DNA from 3 places in the Streptomyces sp. NPDC001513 genome. Region 3 is predicted to be linked to each of the others. Evidence: riboswitches for the same ligand, from Rfam matches in the RefSeq annotation. Region 3 holds a riboswitch; each other region holds the start of a gene.
The links. A riboswitch is a leader RNA that binds a small molecule or an ion and turns the genes downstream of it on or off. The one in region 3 is predicted to bind thiamine pyrophosphate.
Positions count from the first base shown of each region.

Region 1: linked by a shared signal. The riboswitch ahead of thiO (glycine oxidase ThiO) and the one ahead of ACFYZ4_RS19030 (thiamine ABC transporter substrate-binding protein) in region 3 are both predicted to bind thiamine pyrophosphate.
Region 2: linked by a shared signal. The riboswitch ahead of thiC (phosphomethylpyrimidine synthase ThiC) and the one ahead of ACFYZ4_RS19030 (thiamine ABC transporter substrate-binding protein) in region 3 are both predicted to bind thiamine pyrophosphate.

Region 1 is NZ_JBIAVU010000003.1:200,874-207,553, forward strand. Features, by position in the region: gene pknB (Stk1 family PASTA domain-containing Ser/Thr kinase) at 1-427, opposite strand, end outside; gene ACFYZ4_RS07450 (thiazole synthase) at 618-1,412, opposite strand; gene thiS (sulfur carrier protein ThiS) at 1,418-1,630, opposite strand; gene thiO (glycine oxidase ThiO) at 1,627-2,805, opposite strand; TPP riboswitch at 2,803-2,914, opposite strand; gene ACFYZ4_RS07465 (FAD-dependent oxidoreductase) at 2,996-4,231, shown strand; gene ACFYZ4_RS07470 (Rv2175c family DNA-binding protein) at 4,346-4,711, shown strand; gene thiE (thiamine phosphate synthase) at 4,788-5,423, shown strand; gene metF (methylenetetrahydrofolate reductase [NAD(P)H]) at 5,583-6,497, shown strand; gene ACFYZ4_RS07485 (hypothetical protein) at 6,548-6,680, shown strand, end outside.
Region 2 is NZ_JBIAVU010000011.1:137,096-143,775, forward strand. Features, by position in the region: gene ACFYZ4_RS24895 (DUF5326 family protein) at 1-35, shown strand, start outside; gene ACFYZ4_RS24900 (IclR family transcriptional regulator) at 338-1,075, shown strand; gene ACFYZ4_RS24905 (SsgA family sporulation/cell division regulator) at 1,173-1,622, shown strand; gene ACFYZ4_RS24910 (YibE/F family protein) at 1,633-3,060, opposite strand; TPP riboswitch at 3,133-3,278, shown strand; gene thiC (phosphomethylpyrimidine synthase ThiC) at 3,272-5,059, shown strand; gene ACFYZ4_RS24920 (glycosyltransferase) at 5,122-6,231, opposite strand; gene ACFYZ4_RS24925 (hypothetical protein) at 6,345-6,680, opposite strand, start outside.
Region 3 is NZ_JBIAVU010000008.1:105,425-112,104, forward strand. Features, by position in the region: gene ACFYZ4_RS19015 (cytochrome P450) at 1-528, shown strand, start outside; gene ACFYZ4_RS19020 (ABC transporter ATP-binding protein) at 525-1,583, opposite strand; gene ACFYZ4_RS19025 (ABC transporter permease) at 1,583-3,199, opposite strand; gene ACFYZ4_RS19030 (thiamine ABC transporter substrate-binding protein) at 3,295-4,377, opposite strand; TPP riboswitch at 4,463-4,572, opposite strand; gene rlmN (23S rRNA (adenine(2503)-C(2))-methyltransferase RlmN) at 4,631-5,746, opposite strand; gene ACFYZ4_RS19040 (phosphatidate cytidylyltransferase) at 5,877-6,680, opposite strand, start outside.

The DNA of each region.
Region 1 (6,680 bases), on a different contig from region 3:
TCATGTCGCGGTGGACGAAGCCGGCCCGGTGGGCGGCGCCGAGGGCGGCGAGCACGGGTTCGAGGATGTCGAGCGCGGCCCGCGGCTGGAGCGCGCCGCGCTCGCGGAGCACGTCGCGCAGGGTGCAGCCGGAGACGTACTCCATGGCGAGGTAGACGTACGGCCCGTCCGTGCCCTGGTCGAAGACGGCGACCACGTTGGGGTGGGCGAGCCGGGCCACGGACTTCGCCTCACGGATGAAGCGGTCGACGAAGGCGGCGTCGGCGGCGAGGGCCGGATGCATCACCTTCAGGGCGAGCACGCGGTCGAGGCGGGTGTCGACGGCCCGGTAGACCGTGGCCATGCCGCCGGCCGCGATGCGGGCGTCGATGCGGTAGCGGCCGTCGAGCACGCGCCCGACGAGGGGGTCATCCAGGGTCGTATCCACGCCGCGAGTCTATTGGGGCGCCGCGACTCCCCCGCCTGGGTGGTCCGCCTTGCAGCGCAGCTGTGACGTCCGGACCGCCTGAGCCGCCTCGAACGCCGGCGGGGCTGAACACAGCCCCGCCGGCGTTTGAGGCGCGGGCGCGGAGCGCCGTAAGGGGTCCGGGGCGGAGCCCCGGGAGCGGACCTGCGGGTCAGAACGCCGGGCGTTCGGGGTCCAGGTCGGCGCGGCCCTCCGCAGGAGAGGAGGCTTCGGCGAAGCGGCGTTGCGGAATGCGCCCCGCGCGAAACGCGAGCCGCCCCGCCGAGACGGCGTCCCGCATGGCGGACGCCATCAGCACCGGCTCCTGCGCCCGCGTCACCGCGGAGGCCAGCATCACCGCCGCGCAGCCCAGTTCCATCGCGAGGGCGGCGTCCGACGCCGTGCCCGCGCCCGCGTCCAGGATGACCGGCACCGACGCCCGCTCCGCGATCAGCTCGAAGTTGTGCGGGTTGCGGATGCCCATTCCCGAGCCGATGGGGGACCCGAGCGGCATGATCGCCGCGCAGCCCACGTCCTCCAGCTTCCGCGCGAGCACCGGGTCGTCGTTCGTGTAGGGGAGGACCGTGAAGCCCTCGTCCACCAGGATCTCGGCGGCGTCCAGCAGCTCGACGCCGTCCGGCAGGAGGGTCCGCTCGTCCGCGACCACCTCCAGCTTGATCCAGTCCGTGCCCAGCGCCTCCCGGGCCAGCCGGGCCGTGAGCACGGCCTCGCCCGCCGTGAAGCAGCCCGCCGTGTTGGGCAGGACCGCGATGCCGAGCCGGGTCAGGACGGAGAGGACGGAGCCCTGGACCGTGGGGTCGAGGCGCCGCATCGCGACCGTGGTGAGTTCGGTGCCGGACGCGACCAGGGAGCGTTCCAGCACGTCCAGGCTCGGGGCCCCGCCCGTGCCCATGATCAGGCGGGAGGAGAAGGTCCGGCCGCCCAGGGTGAGGAGGTCGTCGGCCATGCCGCTCAGCCCCCCTGGACCGCGGTGAGGATTTCGACCCGGTCGCCGTCGCCCACCGGCGTGGCCGGCCACTGCCCGCGCGGGACCACGGTCTCGTTGAGGGCCGCGGCGACGCCGGAGGGGGCCGCGGTCAGGGTGGCGACCACCGTGTCGAGCGTGGTGCCGGCCGCGAGCTCGCGCGGCTCGCCGTTGACGGAGACGGATACGGGGAGGCTCATGCGTACGACTCCTGACGTGCGGCGGAGAACCGGCGGGGGCTGAAGGGGCGCGCGATCTCCGGAAGTTCGCCGGTGGCCAGCAGCTCGGCGAGCACCTCACCGGTGAGCGGGGTCAGCAGCACCCCGTTGCGGTAGTGCCCGGTGGCCAGGTGCAGGCCCGGCAGGTCGGTCGGGCCGAGCAGCGGGGCGTTGTCGGGCGAGCCGGGGCGCAGCCCCGCCCGGGTCTCGGTGAGGGGGAGTTCGGTGATGCCGGGAACCAGTTCGTGGGCGTCGCGCAGGAGTTCGTAGACCCCGCCCGCGGTGACCGTGGTGTCCCAGCCGAGTTCCTCGCTGGTGGCGCCGACGACGAGCTCGCCGTTCTCGCGCGGCACCAGGTAGACGTGGCTGCCGCGGACGACCGCCCGGACGGTCCGGGAGAGGAACGGCGCGTAGGCCGGGGGCACCGACAGCCGCAGGACCTGTCCCTTGACCGGCCGTACGGGAGGCACCACCTCCGCCGGTACGCCCGCCAGCCGGCCGCTGAGCGAGCCCGCCGCCAGCACCACCTGGCCGGCGCGCAGCTCCGTACCGTCGTCGAGCGCGGCACCGGCCGCCCGGTCGGCGGTGACCAGCAGCCGTTCCACCGCAGCCCGGTGGATGATCACGCCGGCCCGCTCGCAGGCGGCGAGCAGGGCGGCCGCGAGCCGGCGCGGGTCGACCTGGTGGTCGCCGTCCACGCGCAGGCCGCCGCGTACGCCCGGGGCGAGCATGGGCTCCAGGCGGCGGCACTCGCGGCCGGTGAGCCACTCGGACTCCAGGCCGCAGCGGCGCTGGAGCGCGTGCAGTTCCCGCAGGTGGAGGCGGTCGTCGGCGTCGAGGGCGACGGCGAGGGTGCCGCAGGTGCGGAAGCCGATGTCGATGCCGCCGCTCGCGTCGGCGAGCTCGGCGGCGAACTCGGGATAGCGGGCGGCGGAGGCGAGGCCGAGGCCCAGCAGAGCTTCCTCGCCGTAGTGCAGTTCGGTGACGGGGGCGAGCATGCCGGCCGCGACCTGGGCGGCGCCGCCGCCGGGCGCCGGGTCGGCGAGTACGGTGCGCAGTCCGCGCGCCGCGGCCCGCCAGGCGGTGACCAGGCCGATGATCCCGCCCCCGATGACGAGGACGTCGGATCCCTTCCGAGATGTTCGGGATGAGTGCATGGGCGTCCAGCCCCTCCCTTCGCCGGCATGACCCGGATCAGGTTCGTACGGTCGGAGGCCGGCCAGCCTCCCTCTCAGCCCGGTGCGCCGGACTCCCGCGATAGGTACGGTGGCCAGACTAACCCGGCCGTGGACGGCCGGTAAGGCGGCACCTATTCCTGACGGAGCGTCAGATGACTAGGGTGGCCGGGTGAGCGAGCAGACGGAACACAATCAGCGCGGCGTCGTGATCGTCGGCGCCGGAATGGCCGGGGTGCAGACCGCGGTCGCCCTGCGCGAGCAGGGCTTCGACGGCCCCCTGACCCTGCTGGGAGCCGAACCCCACCAGCCCTACGACCGCCCCCCGCTGTCCAAGGCGGTCCTGCTCGGCAAGGCCGAGGACTCCGCCTTCGACGTGGACTTCGAGGGGCTCGGCATCGAGCTGCGGCTCGGCACCGAGGTCACCGGACTGCGGGCCGCCGACCGCGAGCTGGACACCGAGGCCGGCCCGGTCCCGTACGGGGTCCTCGTGCTGGCGACCGGCGCCGAGCCGCTGACCCTGCCCGGCACCGAGGGCGTCCCCGGCGTCCACCTGCTGCGCACCCTGGACGACGCGGCACGGCTGCGCCCGGTCCTGGCGGCGGCGCCCTCGACGGTGGTCGTCGGGGCGGGCTGGATCGGCGCCGAGTTCGCCACCGCGGCCCGTGAGGCGGGCTGCGCGGTGACCGTGGTCGAGGCGGCGGACCGGGTGCTGGCGGGGGCGCTGCCCGCCGAGGTCGCCGAGCCGATGGCCCGCTGGTACGGGGAGGCCGGCGCCGAGCTGATCACCGGCGCGAAGGTGGCCGGGATCGAGGAGGGGCGGGTCCTGCTCGCGGACGGGCGGACCCTGCCGGCCGGCGCGGTCGTCGTGGGCATCGGCGCCCGGCCCGCCACCGGATGGCTGGCCGGGACCGGGGTGGAACGGGGCCCCGACGGCTCGGTCACCGCCGACGCCCACCTGCGTACCTCCCTGCCCGGGGTGTACGCCGTCGGCGACTGCGCCTCCTTCCCGTCCGGGCGGTACGGGAAGCGGCTGCTCGTCCACCACTGGGACAACGCGCTCCAGGGGCCGCGGACGGTCGCGGCGAACATCCTGGCCGGAGCCGGGGCGGCCGGGGCGGCGGGCGAGGTCTACGACCCGGTGCCGTACTTCTGGTCGGAGCAGTTCGGGCGCTTCGTGCAGTACGCCGGGCACCACGGCGGGGCCGACACCCTCCTCTGGCGCGGCGACCCGGCCGGAGCGGCCTGGTCGGTGTGCTGGCTGCGGGCCGGCGCCCTGGTCGCGGTCCTGGCGGTGGGCCGCCCCCGGGACGTGGCCCAGGGCCGGAAGCTCATCGAGGCGGCGGTGCCCCTGGACCCGTCCAAGGTCGCGGACCCCGCCACGCCCTTGAAGTCGGCCACCGCCTGACGGCTCCGGGGCTCCGCCCGCACCGGGGTCCGGGGCGGAGCCCCGGAGCGGGCGGCGACCCGTACGGGGCTGCCCAGGTACCGGCGGCGGAGCCGAGATGGCAGGCTTGTCTCCGTGACCCAGATTGACGCAAAGATCGATGCCCTTGTCCCCTCGTGGCTGCACCTCCCCGACATCGCGGAGATGCTGAACGTCGAGGTGACGCGGGTCCGCCAGATGGTGAAGGAAGGGCAGCTCATCGCCGTACGCCGGGGCGAGAACCGCGCCCTGCAGGTACCGGCTCCCTTCATCGACGGTGACAAGGTCGTCAAGGGCCTGGTCGGCTTGCTGACCGTGCTGCGCGACGACCGCTTCACCGACGAGGAGATCCTGGAGTGGCTCTTCACCGAGGATCCGACCCTGCCCGGCACGCCCGTGCAGGCGCTGAGCGAGAATCGCGGCACGGAGGTGAAGCGCCGCGCTCAGGCGCTCGCCCTCTGACCTGATCCGCAGCTCGCTCCACCGCGGTGTACGGGCGCCGCGCCCGTACACCGCCTCCACCACGGGGGGTTCACCCATGCAGCTGTCCGACGCCCGGCTCTACCTCTGCACGGACGCCCGCAAGCGGCAGGGTGACCTCCCCGAGTTCCTCGACGCCGTCCTGGCCGGAGGCGTGGACATCGTCCAGCTCCGGGACAAGGGCATGGAGGCGGGGGAGGAACTCGAACACCTCCGCGTGTTCGCCGAGGCCGCACGCCGCCACGGCAAGCTCCTCGCCGTGAACGACCGCGCCGACGTCGCCCACGCCATCGGCTCCGACGTCCTGCACCTCGGCCAGGGCGACATCCCCGTCCCCGCGGCCCGCGCCATCCTCGGCGAGGGGGTGCTGATCGGCCGTTCCTGCCATGCCGAGGACGAGGTCGACGCGGCCGTCGCCGAGCCCGGCGTGGACTACTTCTGCACCGGCCCCTGCTGGCCCACGCCCACCAAGCCCGGCCGCCACGCCCCCGGCCTGGGGCTGGTCCGGTACGCGGCCTCGCTGGAGCAGGACCGCCCCTGGTTCGCCATCGGCGGCATCGACAGCACGAACCTGGACGAGGTGCTGGACGCCGGCGCCACCCGCGTCGTGGTCGTCCGCGCCCTCACCGAGGCCACCGACCCCGGTGCGGCCGCCGCGGAGCTCGCCAAGCGCGTCCGGGCCCGGCTCGGCTGAGTCCTGTCCGCCCGGACACAGGGCGAGCGGAGGGTGCAGGACGAGGGCCTAGCGCCTCGTACCCCCGCTTGACCAGACCCCGCCCTCCAGGTGTCCAAAAACGTGTCCAAAAGGCGGACAGCGCTTCGGTGACCGGCCGGCCGCGTCTAACCTGCCCACATGGCCTCTGGTACCGCTTCCACCTGGTCGGATCGTGCACACACGGTCCGCGACCTCCTCGCGTCCGGGCGCTCGTACTCCTTCGAGTTCTGGGCCCCGAAGACGGAGAAGGGCGAACGCAACCTCTGGAACGCCCTGCGCCGGGTCGAGGCGGTATCCCCCAGCTTCGTCTCCGTGACCTACGGAGCCGGCGGCTCCACGCGCGGCGGCACGGTGAAGGCCACCCAGGAGATCGCCGCGGACACCACCCTGACGCCCGTCGCGCACCTCACCGCCGTGGACCACTCGGTCGCCGAGCTGCGCAACGTCATCGGGCAGTTCGCCGACGCCGGGATCCGGAACATGCTCGTCGTGCGCGGAGACCCGCCGGGCGACCCGATGGGCGAGTGGGTGGCACACCCCGAGGGCGTGCACTACGCCGCCGACCTGGTCCGCCTCGTCAAGGAGTCCGGCGACTTCTGCGTCGGCGTCGCGGCCTTCCCCGAGATGCACCCGCGTTCGACGGACTGGGACACGGACATCCGGCACTTCGTGGACAAGTGCCGCGCGGGCGCCGACTATGCGATCACCCAGATGTTCTTCGATCCGGAGAATTATCTGCGGCTGCGCGACAGCGCCGAGAAGGCGGGCTGCGAGACCCCGATCATCCCCGAGGTCATGCCTGTTGTGGCGATCAAGCAGCTCGACCGGCTGCCCCAACTCAGCAACGCGGTCTTCCCCGCGCATGTGAAAGAGCGCATGCTCGCCGTCAAGGACGATCCGGCCGCTGTACGCTCCATTGGCATCGAGTTCGCCACGGAGTTCTGCGCGCGGCTGCTGTCCGAGGGTGTCCCGGGACTGCACTTCATCACGCTGAACAATTCCACGGCGACTCTCGAAATCTACGAGAACCTGGGCCTGCACCAGCGGGCCTGAGCGGCCGCCCCCCGTTCCCGCGCCGGCGGCCGTACCGAGAGGGGCCATGCATGGGAATGACGGTCCTCTACATCGCGTTCGGTTTCGTCGCGCTGTGGCTGCTTGCCGAGGTCCTGATGCAGTACAAGGCCCGGCTCCGCTGGCGCCTGCTCGCCTTCGCGGGCTTCCTCGGCGTGGTCGCCG
Region 2 (6,680 bases), on a different contig from region 3:
GCGGCCGTTCGAAGTCCTCCTCCGGCGATTGGTAGGAGGAGGGCGGAAGCGGACGAGCCGGGTCGTTCCGGGATTAAGCCAGGTGAGGGAACGTGAAGTGCTAAACCGCTCACATCCCGGGAATCGGCGGATAGAGTGGCAATCTGCGCCGTTCCCTGGGCACCGAAAGCCGGTACTGCCGCTCTGACCTGCGGCGATGCTAACGAGCCGCCGAGTACGACCCCCAGGGGCCACGGCATACGCGGGGGCGGCCCCCGCAGGGTGGGTCTCCCCGAAGGCCCGCCGCCACACCTGGGGGTGAGCTTTGTCTCCGGTTCACAATGCCGGTGTGCCGACACTGATCGGTTCGGTGCAGAGGGCGCTGAGGCTCCTCGAAGCAGTGGGGTCCCATAGCGAGGGAGCGCCGGCGAAACAGCTCGCGCGCGAGGCCGGGCTCCCGCTTCCCACCGCGTACCACCTGCTGCGCACCCTCACGCACGAGGGCTATCTGCGCCGGGAGGGCGGTGTCTTCGTCCTGGGCGACGCCGCGGGTCGGCTCGCCGGTGGGGGACTCCAGCAGAAACGTCGCAGCATGATCCTCGACTCCCTCGCGCACTTCCGCGACGCGGTCGGGGCCCCCGTCTACTTCGCGGTCTACCGCGAGGGCGAGATCGAGGTCGTCGGCGTTTCCGACACCCAGTCCAGCCCGGCCTGCGAGGAGTGGGCCGACTTCCGTGAGACCGGCCATGCGCACGCCATCGGGCAGTGCCTGCTCGGACAACTCGACGAGGAAATGCGCAAGGACCATTACGACCGTCATCCGGTTGAGCCGATCACCGCTTATACCGTGCGGGATCTCCGGTCCCTGGAGTACCGGATCGGGGCCCTCGGGCGAATGCAGCCAGTAACCGAACGCCAGGAATATGCACTTGGCACAGTCTGTGCGGCCATCCCCATCACAGCGGGCGATACCGCCGCAACCATGGCGATTTCTCTCCCCTTGCACCAGGAAGATCGATTGCTCTATGTAGTCGATCGGCTACGGAGTGAAGTAGGCGCGCTGTTGAGCACCCTCTCGTTCTCTATCAGTATCTGAAAACTCACTCCTTGTGATCTGCTAGCGCTTCCACCACTCTTGTCAAGAGGAGCCTGGGGGATCATTCCTGGCCACTTCCACTACAGCGGGGTAGGCAATGCGCGAGTCGGTACAGGCAGAGGTCATGATGAGTTTCCTCGTTTCCGAGGAGCTCTCGTTCAGGATTCCGGTGGAACTCCGGTACGACGCCCGTGATCCCTACGCGGTCCGGCTGACCTTCCACCTTCCCGGAGACGCGCCCGTGACCTGGGCGTTCGGCCGGGAGCTCCTCCTCGACGGCATCAACAAGCCGTGCGGTGACGGCGATGTGCACATCGCCCCCACCACTCCGGAAGACCTGTCCGACGTCCACATCCGGCTGCAGGTCGGCGGCGACAGGGCCCTGTTCCGCGCCAGCGCGGCGCCGCTCGTCGCGTTCCTCGACCGCACCGACCGGCTCGTACCGCTCGGACAGGAGCGCAACCTGGGCGACTTCGAGGAGAACCTCGACGAGGCGCTCGGCAAGATCCTGGCCGAGTCGAAGCAGAACGAGCAGAACGCCGGCTGACGCCCGACCCTCAGCGCTTGCGCCGCCGGCCCCGGCCGCCGCGGACCGGTCCCGAGGCCGGCGCGACGTCCGGGGATCCCGGCCGGTCGGCGGAAACCACCAGCGAGGCCAGCGCCGTCGTCACGGGGACCGAGGCCACCAGTCCGATCGAGCCCACGAGGGTCCGTACGATCTCCACCGCGACCAGCTCGCTGTTCGCCACCGACCCCATGCTGCTGTTCGCGATGGAGAACAGCAGGAGCAGCGGCAGCGCGGCACCCGCGTAGGCCAGCACCAGGGTGTTGACCACCGAGGCGATGTGGTCGCGGCCGATCCGGATCGCCGCCCGGTACAGGCCGCGCGGCCCCATCGAGGGGTCCGCCGCGTGCAGTTCCCAGACCGCCGAGGTCTGGGTGACCGTCACATCGTCGAGCACGCCCAGCGATCCGATGATCACGCTTGCGAGCAGCAGACCGCTCATGTCGATGTCCGGGTAGAGCCCGTGGATCAGCCCGGTGTTGTCGTCCGTGTTGCCGGTGAGGGACGCCCAGTCGATGAACACCGAGCCCAGCAGGCCGATCAGCAGCAGCGAGGCGAGGGTGCCGAGGACGGCGACCGAGGTGCGGGCGGTCAGGCCGTGGCACATGTAGAGCGCGATCAGCATGATGGCGCTCGCCCCGATCACCGCGACCACGAGCGGGTTCGAACCCTGCAGGATGGCCGGGAGGATGAAGAGGGTCAGCACGCCGAAGCTGACGATCAGCGCGATCAGGGCGAACAGGCCGCGCATCCGCCCGACGAGGACGACCGAAACCGCGAAGATGCCGGCCAGCACCGCCAGGGGGATCTTGCGGTTCACGTCGATCACGGAGTATTGGAGGTCCTGGGGCGCGTCCGGCGCGTACGCCACGACCACCTCCTGGCCGTCCGTCAACTGCCGTGGCGCACCCGGCTGGACGATCTCCACGAAGGTGCGGCCCTTGTCCGGGCCGGTGCCGACCTCGATGGTGGCCTTCTTGCACTCGCCGGTCTGCGCCGCCTGGGCCTCGCGGCCCTCGGGCGTGGTGGGGTCGGCGGTCGGCGGTACCTGCGCGGCGTTCACGGACTTGCAGTCGACCTGTTCGAGGGAGACGACCTTGCCCTGCTGGGTCTGGCGGTCGAAGCCCACCCCCGTGCGCTCGTGGGAGGGGGCGCCGCCCGGCCAGAGCACCACCATGCCGATGAAGACGGCGGTGGCGAAGGGGATCAGTACGGCCGCGATGACCTTGCGCAGGTGCTTCGAGACGGGGGCCGCCGGACCGTGGCCGTGGCTGTGGGCATGGCCGCCGGAGTGACCGCCGGAGTGACCGGCGGACGGCCCGGACGAGTGCTCTGCGGAGTGCCCGGAGCCGTGGTGCTCGTGGCCGTTGTGGCCGTGGGGCTCTGTGGGCTCGGTGGGGGGCTGCGGCGAGGGCGTCACCAGCAGATCATCGCAAGAGATGAGGGGGCCCACTGTTCAGCACGCCATGGATGACGCTAGCGTGGGGGCACCTTTGCACAACGCGGGAGCTCGGAGCACCGGGCTGAGAGGACGCTGATCACCGTACGCGCATCACGGATGCGTACGGGAGGAGGCTGCGTCGACCGCCGAACCTGTTACCGGGTAATGCCGGCGTAGGGAGATAGGTCTCATGACCATTCAGGACGCACGCACGCCTGCCGTCAGCCAGGACGCCGACGGCCAGACCGAGCGCCAGCCCGGCTGGCACAAGGGCTACGTCGCGGGCTCCCGCCCCGACATCCGGGTGCCGGTCCGCCAGGTCCACCTCACCAACGGCAAGGACGTGACGCTCTACGACACGTCCGGTCCGTACACCGACCCGCAGATCGAGACCGACGTCCGCCGGGGCCTCGCCCCGCTGCGCGAGAACTGGATCATCGGCCGCGGCGACACCGAGGAGTACGCGGGCCGTCCCGTGCGCCCCGAGGACGACGGCATCAAGCACACCTCGCCGCGCGGTGGCCTCAAGAACCTCGACGCGGTCTTCCCGGGCCGCCCGCGCCAGCCCCGCCGGGGCCGTGGCGGCGCCGCCGTCACGCAGCTCGCGTACGCCCGCCGGGGCGAGATCACCCCGGAGATGGAGTACGTCGCGATCCGCGAGAACGTCTCCCCCGAGGTCGTCCGCGAGGAGATCGCCGCAGGTCGCGCGGTGCTTCCCGCGAACGTGAACCACCCCGAGATCGAGCCGATGATCATCGGCAAGCGGTTCCTGGTGAAGGTCAACGCCAACATCGGCAACTCCGCGGTCACCTCCTCCATCGAGGAGGAGGTCGACAAGATGACCTGGGCGACCAAGTGGGGCGCCGACACGGTCATGGACCTCTCGACGGGCCGCAACATCCACACCACCCGCGAGTGGGTGCTGCGCAACTCCCCCGTCCCGATCGGCACCGTGCCGCTCTACCAGGCGCTGGAGAAGGTCGACGGCCGCGCCGAGGACCTGACCTGGGAGATCTACAAGGACACGGTCATCGAGCAGGCCGAGCAGGGCGTCGACTACATGACGGTCCACGCCGGCGTGCTGCTGCCCTACGTGCCGCTGACCGCCCGCCGCAAGACCGGCATCGTCTCGCGCGGCGGCTCGATCATGGCCGCGTGGTGCCTCGCGCACCACAAGGAGAACTTCCTCTACACGAACTTCGAGGAGCTCTGCGAGATCCTCGCGACGTACGACGTCACGTACTCGCTGGGCGACGGCCTGCGCCCCGGCTCCATCGCGGACGCCAACGACGCGGCCCAGTTCGCCGAGCTGAAGACGCTGGGCGAGCTCAACACGATCGCCAAGCGGCACAACGTCCAGACGATGATCGAGGGCCCGGGCCACGTCCCGATGCACAAGATCAAGGAGAACATCGACCTCCAGCAGGAGATCTGCGAGGAGGCGCCGTTCTACACGCTCGGCCCGCTGACCACGGACGTCGCTCCCGCGTACGACCACATCACCTCGGGCATCGGCGCCGCGATGATCGCCTGGTGGGGCACCGCGATGCTCTGCTACGTCACGCCCAAGGAGCACCTGGGCCTGCCCAACCGCGACGACGTGAAGACCGGCGTCATCACGTACAAGATCGCGGCGCACGCCGCCGACCTGGCCAAGGGGCACCCCGGCGCCCAGGAGTGGGACGACGCGCTGTCGGACGCGCGGTTCGAGTTCCGCTGGGAGGACCAGTTCAACCTGGCCCTCGACCCGGTCACGGCCCGTGAGTTCCACGACGAGACGCTGCCCGCCGAGCCGGCCAAGACCGCGCACTTCTGCTCCATGTGCGGTCCGAAGTTCTGCTCGATGAAGATCTCGCAGGACATCCGCCGCGAGCACGGCGGTGACCTGAAGGCCGACGAGATCCAGGCGGGCATGGCGGAGAAGTCCGCCGAGTTCGCGGCCTCGGGCAACCGCGTCTACCTGCCGCTGGCCGACTGACGCGACGTACGACCGGAGGGCGCCGCTCCAAGGCCTGTCGGGCCGGGGCGGCGCCTGCCGTTTCAGGCGACCACGAGGTACGGGTCCACCTTGCGCCGGGCGAAACCGAGGTTGGCGAGGACCCGGTCCCGGTGCTCGTCGGGGAGGGCGTCGCCCGCGAGGAGCCGTTCGCAGCAGTCCAGCGACTCCTGGTACTCGCCGACCCAGTAGGCGGCCACGGCGAGTTCGTCGAGGGCGCGCCACTCGTGCCAGTCGAACTCGACGAACAGGACGTCGTCGGGGCGGGGGATCCGTACGGCCTGCCGGGCGAACATGTACGCCAGGGGCCAGCGGCCGTCGTTGCGGCAGATGCGGGCCAGATCGCCGAGCGGCTCGGCCCGCGAGGGCCGGCTCTCGTGGGCGCGCAGGTAGCGGTCCGTCACCTCGGCCGCAGGTCTCCCGAGGCGGGCCGCGAGCCGCGCCGCGTAGAGCCGGGCGCAGAAGGCTTCCTCGGCGAATCCGGCCATGCCCGCGCGGAGGTCGTAGGCGGCGAGGGACTTCTCCGCTTCTCCCGCGTCGCGCCAGCTCTGCGCCAGATAGAACGCGTAGCGGGCATTGTCCGGTTCCTCGGCCAGCCCTTGTTCGAGGATCCCCGCGTCGTGCAGGTACTTCTCCCGCTCGCCGCCTTCCCGCAGGCGCGCCCCGCCGCCGACGACGAGGATGTCGAGGCCGTCGAGCACTCCCTGGCTGTACCGGGCTTCGCAATCGAGGTACTCGTGGAGTACGCCGACGTATGTCCACGGCAATCGGGTGGAGACGAGGGCGGGCCGCCAGTGGACGACGGGCTCGTGGTGCACGGCGAGGCGGTACGCGTCGAGGGTGAGGTCCGGCATCCGGAACCCGGGCCGGACCCGCATCACGTCGTCGGCGTCGATGAACAGCAGGTAGTCCGCACAGGAGCGGGCGAGCTCGATCGCCTCGCCGCGGCTGCCGTCGAATCCCCGCCAGGGCCGCTCGTGCAGGACGCCGGGCAGATCGCCGAGGAATTCCCGGATGACGTCCTGGGTGCCGTCGGTCGAGCCGGTGTCCACGATCACCCACGTGTCGATCAGCGGACGCACCGATTCGAGGCACCTCCGGATCACCGGAGCCTCGTTCTTGACGATCATGTTCAGGCAGACTTTTGCTTTCACGAGCCGACGGTAGGGATCCGGGTCATGCCCTGCAAGGAAGCTCGAACGGCCATGGGGGGTGCCGCTTCAGTTCGACAAGTTGACTTCTTCGCACGGCGACAGCCGGCCGGAGGCTACTCCGGCCGGTGCTCCGGGCCGCCGAAGTCCGGGCTGGTGAAGTCCGGGGGCGTGTAGCCGGGGCGGGGTCCCTCCGAGGGGGAGCCGGGACTGGTGAAGTCGGGCCGGCTGTATCCCAGGTTGGGGATGCGCCCGGCCGCCGGCGTTCTGGGGGTCGGGAAGCCCGGCCCCGCGCTCGGATCGGCCAGCGCGTCCCGCAGGAACGGCATGATCCCCCGCTCCAGCAGGGCGTGCCGCCAGGCCTCGCGGGCCCGCGCCACCTCGTCGGGTACGGCCTCGGTCTCGTCCGCCACCACTTCGGTCGCGCTGTTGCGGACGGCCGTCACCAGCAG
Region 3 (6,680 bases):
CTCAGCACCTCCGCGCTGCTGCTGATCGCGGGCCACGAGACCACGGTCAACCTGATCACCAACGGGATGCTGACCCTGCTGCGCCACCCGGACGTCCTCAAGAGGCTCCGCGAGGACCCCGGTCTGTCCGTCCCGATCGTCGAGGAGCTGCTGCGGTACGAGCCGCCCGTGCAGCTGCTCCCCCAGCGCACCACCCTCTCCGACATCGAGGTCGCCGGCGTCACGATCCCCAAGGGCGCCTCCCTGTGGCTGATCCTGGCCTCCGGGAACCGTGACCCGAAGCGGTTCGAGAACCCGGACCGTTTCGACCCCGACCGCAAGGACATCCAGCACCTCGGCCTCGGCAGCGGCATCCACAGCTGCTTCGGGGCACCGCTGGCCCGGCAGGAGGCGCAGCTCGCGCTGAGCGAACTGGCCCGCCGGCTGGAGAACCCGCGGCTGCTGGAGGACCCGCCGCCGTACCGTCAGAACGCGGTCCTGCGCGGTCCGCGCCACCTGCCGATCGCCTGCGACGGCATCCGTCCCTAGGCCGTCTCTTCCGGGCGGCTCCCCGATCGGGCCGGGTCCGCCGGGAGTACGACGACCTCGGACGGGGTGAAGGTCACCGCGACCCGGTCCCCCGCGGCCGGCGCCCCGTCCAGCCCGCACTCCGCCTCCAGGTCCGGCCCCGCCTCGGGCCGCAGCCGCAGCGCGACGTGCGTGCCGCGGAACGTGCGGGACACCACCTCGCACCGCAGGCCGGCCGCGCAGAGCACCACCCCCGCCGGGCGGATCAGCAGCCGCTGCTCCCCCTCGGGGGATCCCTCGGGGACCGGGACCTTGCCCCACGGGGTCCCGGCCGCCCCGCCCGAGACCACGGCCCGGACCACGTTCTCGAAGCCGAGGAACCGCGCGACGAACTCCGACGCGGGCCGCTGCCACACCTCCAGCGGGGTCCCGGCCTGCGCGATCCGGCCGTCCCTCATCACGATCACCCGGTCGGCCAGCGCGAAGGCCTCCCCCTGGTCGTGGGTGACGGCGAGCACCGTCGTGCCCAGCCGGGAGAACAGCTCCTGGAGTTCCACCACGAGCCGCTCCCGCAGCCCGCGGTCCAGCTGTCCCAGCGGTTCGTCGAGCATCAGCAGCCGCGGCGACGGCGCCAGCGCCCGGGCCAGCGCCACCCGCTGCTGCTCGCCGCCCGACAGGGAGGCCACCGCCCGGCCCTCCGCCCCGGGCAGCCCGACCAGCTCCAGCAGCTCCGCGACCCGGGACGCGTACGAGGCGCGCGCGCCACCGCGCATCCGCAGGCCGAAGGAGACGTTCCCGCCGACGTCGCGGTGCGGGAAGAGCTGGTGGTCCTGGAACATCAGGCCCACGCCCCGCCGGTGCACGGGCACGCCGGACTGGTCGTCCCCGCCCAGCCGCACCCGGCCCGCGGACACCTGCTGGAGCCCGGCGATCACCCGCAGCAGCGTGGACTTGCCGCTTCCGCTCGGCCCCAGCACGCACACGATCTCGTGCTCGGCGACCTCCAGGTCCACGGAGTCGACGACCGCGCGCTCACCGAAGCGGACCGACACCCCTTCCAGCTGAAGCAGTGTCATCAGAACTCCCCGGAGGTCTTGTCGGGTCGCAGTCGCTCCAGCACCAGCAGGGACACCGCGCACACCAGCATCAGGATCGTGCTCAGGGCCATCGCCTGCCCGTAGTTCATCTCGCCGGCCCGCCCCAGCAGCCGCGCCACGGCCACCGGCAGCGTCGGCCGGTCCGCCCGCGCGATGAACACGGTCGCGCCGAACTCGCCCAGCGAGACGGCGAAGGCGAATCCGGCGGCGATCAGCAGCGCCCGCCGCACCAGCGGCAGGTCCACCTCCCGCCAGGCCCGCAGCGGCGACGCGCCGAGCACCGCGGCCGCCTCCCGCAGCCGCCCGTCGACCGCGCGCAGCACCGGCAGCATCGTCCGTACGACGAAGGGCACGCCCACCAACGCCTGCGCCAGCGGCACCAGGATCCACGAGGTCCGCAGGTCCAGCGGCGGCTTGTCGAGGGTGATCAGGAAGCCGAAGCCCACCGTCACGGCGGACACCCCGAGGGGCAGCATCAGCAGCGCGTCGAAGCCGCGTACGAAGCGGCCCGCGCGCCGGGTCAGCGCGGCGGCCGCGAGTCCCCCGATGAACAGGGCGATCGCGGTGGCGGCGAGCGCGTACCGCAGGGAGTTCCCGATCGCCTCCAGCGGCGGCACCAGGAAGGTTCCGCCGCCGGCGCCCGCGTCCTGGAGCGCGCGGTAGAAGCCGAGGCCGTATCCGCCGGGGGCGTCGAAGGACCGCTCGACCAGCACGCCCAGCGGGAGCACGATCAGCAGCGCCACGGTCAGCAGCACCGCGCCCAGCAGCGTGCGCTGCGCCCAGCCGCGCGGCCGGTGCGTGGTCCGGCCCGGGTCCACCAGCCGCAGTGCGGTCTCCCGTCGGCGCACGGTCCGGGCGTGCACGGCGAGGATCCCGCCGATCGCCGCGAACTGCACCATCGTCAGCACGGCGGCCGTCGGCAGGTCCAGGAGCTGCGCGGTCTGCCGGTAGACCTCCACCTCCAGGGTGGAGTACGCGGGCCCGCCCAGGATCAGTACGACGCCGAAGGAGCTGAAGGTGAACAGGAAGACCATCAGCGAGGCGGCGGCCACCGACGGAACCAGCGCGGGCAGGGTCACGCGCCGCCAGGCGGCGAACCGGCCGGCGCCCAGCACCCGGGCGGCCTCCTCCTGGCGCGGGTCCAGCTGGGCCCACAGCCCGCCGACCGTGCGGACGACGACCGCGTAGTTGAAGAAGACGTGCGCGAGGAGGATCGCCCAGACGGTGGTGTCGAGCCGGACCCCCATCGTTTCGTCCATCAGCCCGCCGCGCCCCAGCAGGGCGAGGAAGGCGGTGCCGACGACCACGGTCGGCAGTACGAAGGGAACGGTGACCACGGCCCGCAGCAGCTGCTTGCCGGGGAACTCGAAGCGCGCGAAGACGTACGCGCCGGGGAGTGCGATCAGCAGCGTGAGCGCGGTGGAGGCGAGCGCCTGCCAGGTGGTGAACCACAGCACGTCGGCGATGTCGGGCCGGCTCAGCACCTCGCCGATCCGGCCGAACTGCCAGCCCTCGTCGGTCTTGAGGCCGCGGCCGACGATCGCGGCGACCGGGTAGGCGAAGAACAGCCCGAAGAAGGCCAGGGGCACGGCCATCAGGGCGAGCCGGACGGCGGTCGCCCGGCCGCCCTCGCGGGGGCCGGGGCCCGGCGCGGCGCCCCCCGACGCCGCGCCCGACCCCTTGGTACCGCTTACTTCACGACGAGCGAGGTCCATGCCTTGACCCACTGCTCACGGTTCTTGGCGATGGTCTCGGGAGCCACGTTCTCCGGCTTCTCGACCACCACTCCGTGCTTGGTGAACAGCTCCGGCAGGGAAGCGTCCTTCGTCACCGGGTTCACGAACATCTGGAGCGGCATGTCCTCCTGGAACTTCTTGCTGATCAGGAAGTCCACGAGGGCCTTGCCGCCCGCCTCGTTCTTCGCGCCCTTGAGCAGGCCGGCGAACTCGACCTGGCGGAAGCAGGTGCCGGTGGCGACGCCCGTGGGGGCCTCGGCCGGCTGCGGCTCGCCGTACAGCACCTCGACCGGCGGGCTGGAGGCGTAGGAGACGACCAGCGGGCGGTCGCCCTTGGCCTTCTTGCCGCCCGCGGAGCCGGAGAACCGCTCGTTGTAGGCCTGCTCCCAGCCGTCGACGACCTCGACGCCGTTGGCCTTGAGCTTGCTCCAGTAGTCCTTCCAGCCGTCCTCGCCGTACTTGCCGACGGAGGCGAGCAGGAAGCCGAGGCCGGGCGAGGAGGTCGCGGCGTTCTCGGTGACCAGCAGGTCCTTGTACTCGGGCTTGACCAGGTCGTCCAGCGTCTGCGGCGGGGCGATCTTCTTGTCGGCGAAGTAGGCCTTGTCGTAGTTGACGCAGATGTCGCCGGAGTCGATGGGGGTGACCCGGTGCTCCTTGTCGAGCACGTACTCGGGCTTGACCGCGTCCAGGCCCTTGGCCTCGTACGGCGTGAAGATGCCGTTGTCGAGGGCGCGCGAGAGCAGGGTGTTGTCGACGCCGAAGAACACGTCGCCGCGCGGGGAGCCCTTGGTGAGGATCTCCTGGTTCAGGGCGGCGCCGGCGTCGCCGGACTTCAGCACCTTGACGGTGTAGCCGCTCTGCTGCTCGAACTCCTTGAGGACCGTGTCGGTCACGTTGAAGGAGTCGTGGGAGACGAGCGTGACGGTCTTGTCGGTCGTGCCCGCGGACTTGTCGTCGGAGCCGCCGCATGCGCTCAGCGTGGTGACGCCCAGCGCGGCCGCGAGCGCGGCGCCCGCGATCTTCTTGGTGGTGCTCACTGGTGAATTCCTCCTGGGATGTCCAGGAGAAGACGCGGCCCTGTCCGGCGCTCTGTGGGAGCGGACGCCGGGCAGGGCGCAACAGCTTGAGTGGTGACCGAACTTCCTACCCCGAATGACCGGGGCGAGGTTCAGAGGGTCTGCGGATGACGGATACCGCACTCTCAGCGCTGTGGCGCTCCCCTGTCGGAATATGAAATTGGTTCGGCCACAGGGTACCCCGTGGCCGAATATGACCTCCGCTGACCGGAACCTAGCGCTCCGAGGCCGCGAGCTGGCCGCACGCGCCGTCGATCTCCTGGCCGCGGGTGTCACGCACGGTCACGGGCACGCCGTGGCGGGCGATGGCCTCCACGAAGGCCTTCTCGTCCTCGGGCCGCGAGGCGGTCCACTTCGAGCCGGGCGTGGGGTTCAGCGGGATCAGGTTGACGTGGACGCGCTTGCCCTTGAGCAGCTTGCCCAGCAGGTCGCCACGCCAGGCCTGGTCGTTGATGTCGCGGATCAGGGCGTACTCGATGGAGATCCGGCGGCCGGACTTCTCCGCGTACTCCCAGGCCGCGCCGAGCACCTCGCGGACGTTCCAGCGGGTGTTCACGGGGACCAGCGTGTCGCGCAGCTCGTCGTCGGGCGCGTGCAGCGAGACGGCGAGACGGCACTTGAAGCCCTCGTCGGCGAACCGCAGCATGGCCGGGACCAGGCCGACGGTGGACACGGTGATGCCCCGCTGCGACAGGCCGAGGCCGTCGGGCTCGGGGTCGGTGAGCCGGCGGATGGCACCGACCACGCGGTTGTAGTTGGCGAGCGGCTCGCCCATGCCCATGAAGACGATGTTCGACAGCCGCGCCGGGCCGCCGGGGACCTCGCCGTCGCGCAGCGCGCGCATGCCGTCGACGATCTGGTGCACGATCTCGGCGGTGGAGAGGTTGCGGTCGAGGCCCGCCTGGCCGGTGGCGCAGAACGGGCAGTTCATGCCGCAGCCGGCCTGCGAGGAGATGCACATGGTGACCCGGTCGGGGTAGCGCATCAGCACGGACTCGACGAGCGTGCCGTCGTGCAGCTTCCACAGGGTCTTGCGGGTGGTGTCGTCGTCGCACGAGATGTGCCGGATGACGTTCATCAGGTCCGGCAGCAGCTCCTGCTGGAGCTTCTCCCGCGAAGCCGCCGGGATGTCGGTCCACTCGGCCGGGTCGTGCGCGTAGCGCGCGAAGTAGTGCTGGGAGAGCTGCTTGGCCCGGAACGGCTTCTCGCCGATCGCGGCGACCGCCTCACGGCGCTCGGCCGGGGTCATGTCGGCGAGGTGCCGGGGCGGCCGCTTCGCTCCGCGGGGGGCGACAAAAGTGAGCTCACCCGGGACAGGACGGGGGGCCATGCGGTACTCCTCAGTACGACGAGGTGGGGGTCACCCCGCGCATGCAGGGCCGGTCTGCGGCTCGGCCGCGAGACGGAAAGGGCGCGCCGCGTACACGCGGCGCGCCCTCCAGGATAACCCGAGCCCTGTCTCAGCCGGTGCCGACGAAGGCGGCGAGCAGCAGCCACACCACGGGAGCGGTCGGCAGCAGCGAATCGAGCCGGTCCATGATGCCGCCATGGCCCGGCAGCAGGGTGCCCATGTCCTTGATGCCCAGGTCCCGCTTGATCATGGACTCGCCCAGGTCGCCCAGTGTGGCGCTGACCGCGACCGCGAGGCCGAGCAGGAGGCCCTGCCACCAGGCGCCGCCCTCGATCAGGAACTCCATGCACAGCGCGCCGGCCGCCATCGCGAAGGCCACCGCGCCGAAGAGTCCCTCGCGGGTCTTTCCGGGGCTGATGCGCGGCGCGAGCTTGGTCTTCCCGAAGCGCCAGCCGACCGCGTAGGCGCCGGTGTCGCTGACCACGGTCAGGAGCAGGAAGGTGATCACGCGCTCGGGGCCGTCGTCGGCGGTGAGCAGCATCGCGACGAAGGTGGCGAGGAAGGGCACGTAGAACGCCGCGAAGGCGCCCGCCGTGACGTCCTTGAGGTAGTCCTCGGGCGGTTCGGTCATCCGCCACACCAGGACCGCCAGCACGGTCAGGGCCATGGCGACCCAGGCGCCCTCGGCCCCCCGGACGTACCCGGCGATGACCATGGCCGCGCCGCCGACCGCGAGCGGGACCAGCGGGGCCTTGATGTCCTTCTTCTCCTGCAGCCGGGAGGTCAGCTCCCACAGGCCCACGACGACCGCGACGACGATGACGCCGACGAAGACGGCCTTGACGATGAGCAGCGAGGCGAAGATCACCGCGCCGAGACCGACGCCGACCCCTATGGCGGCACGCAGGTCCCG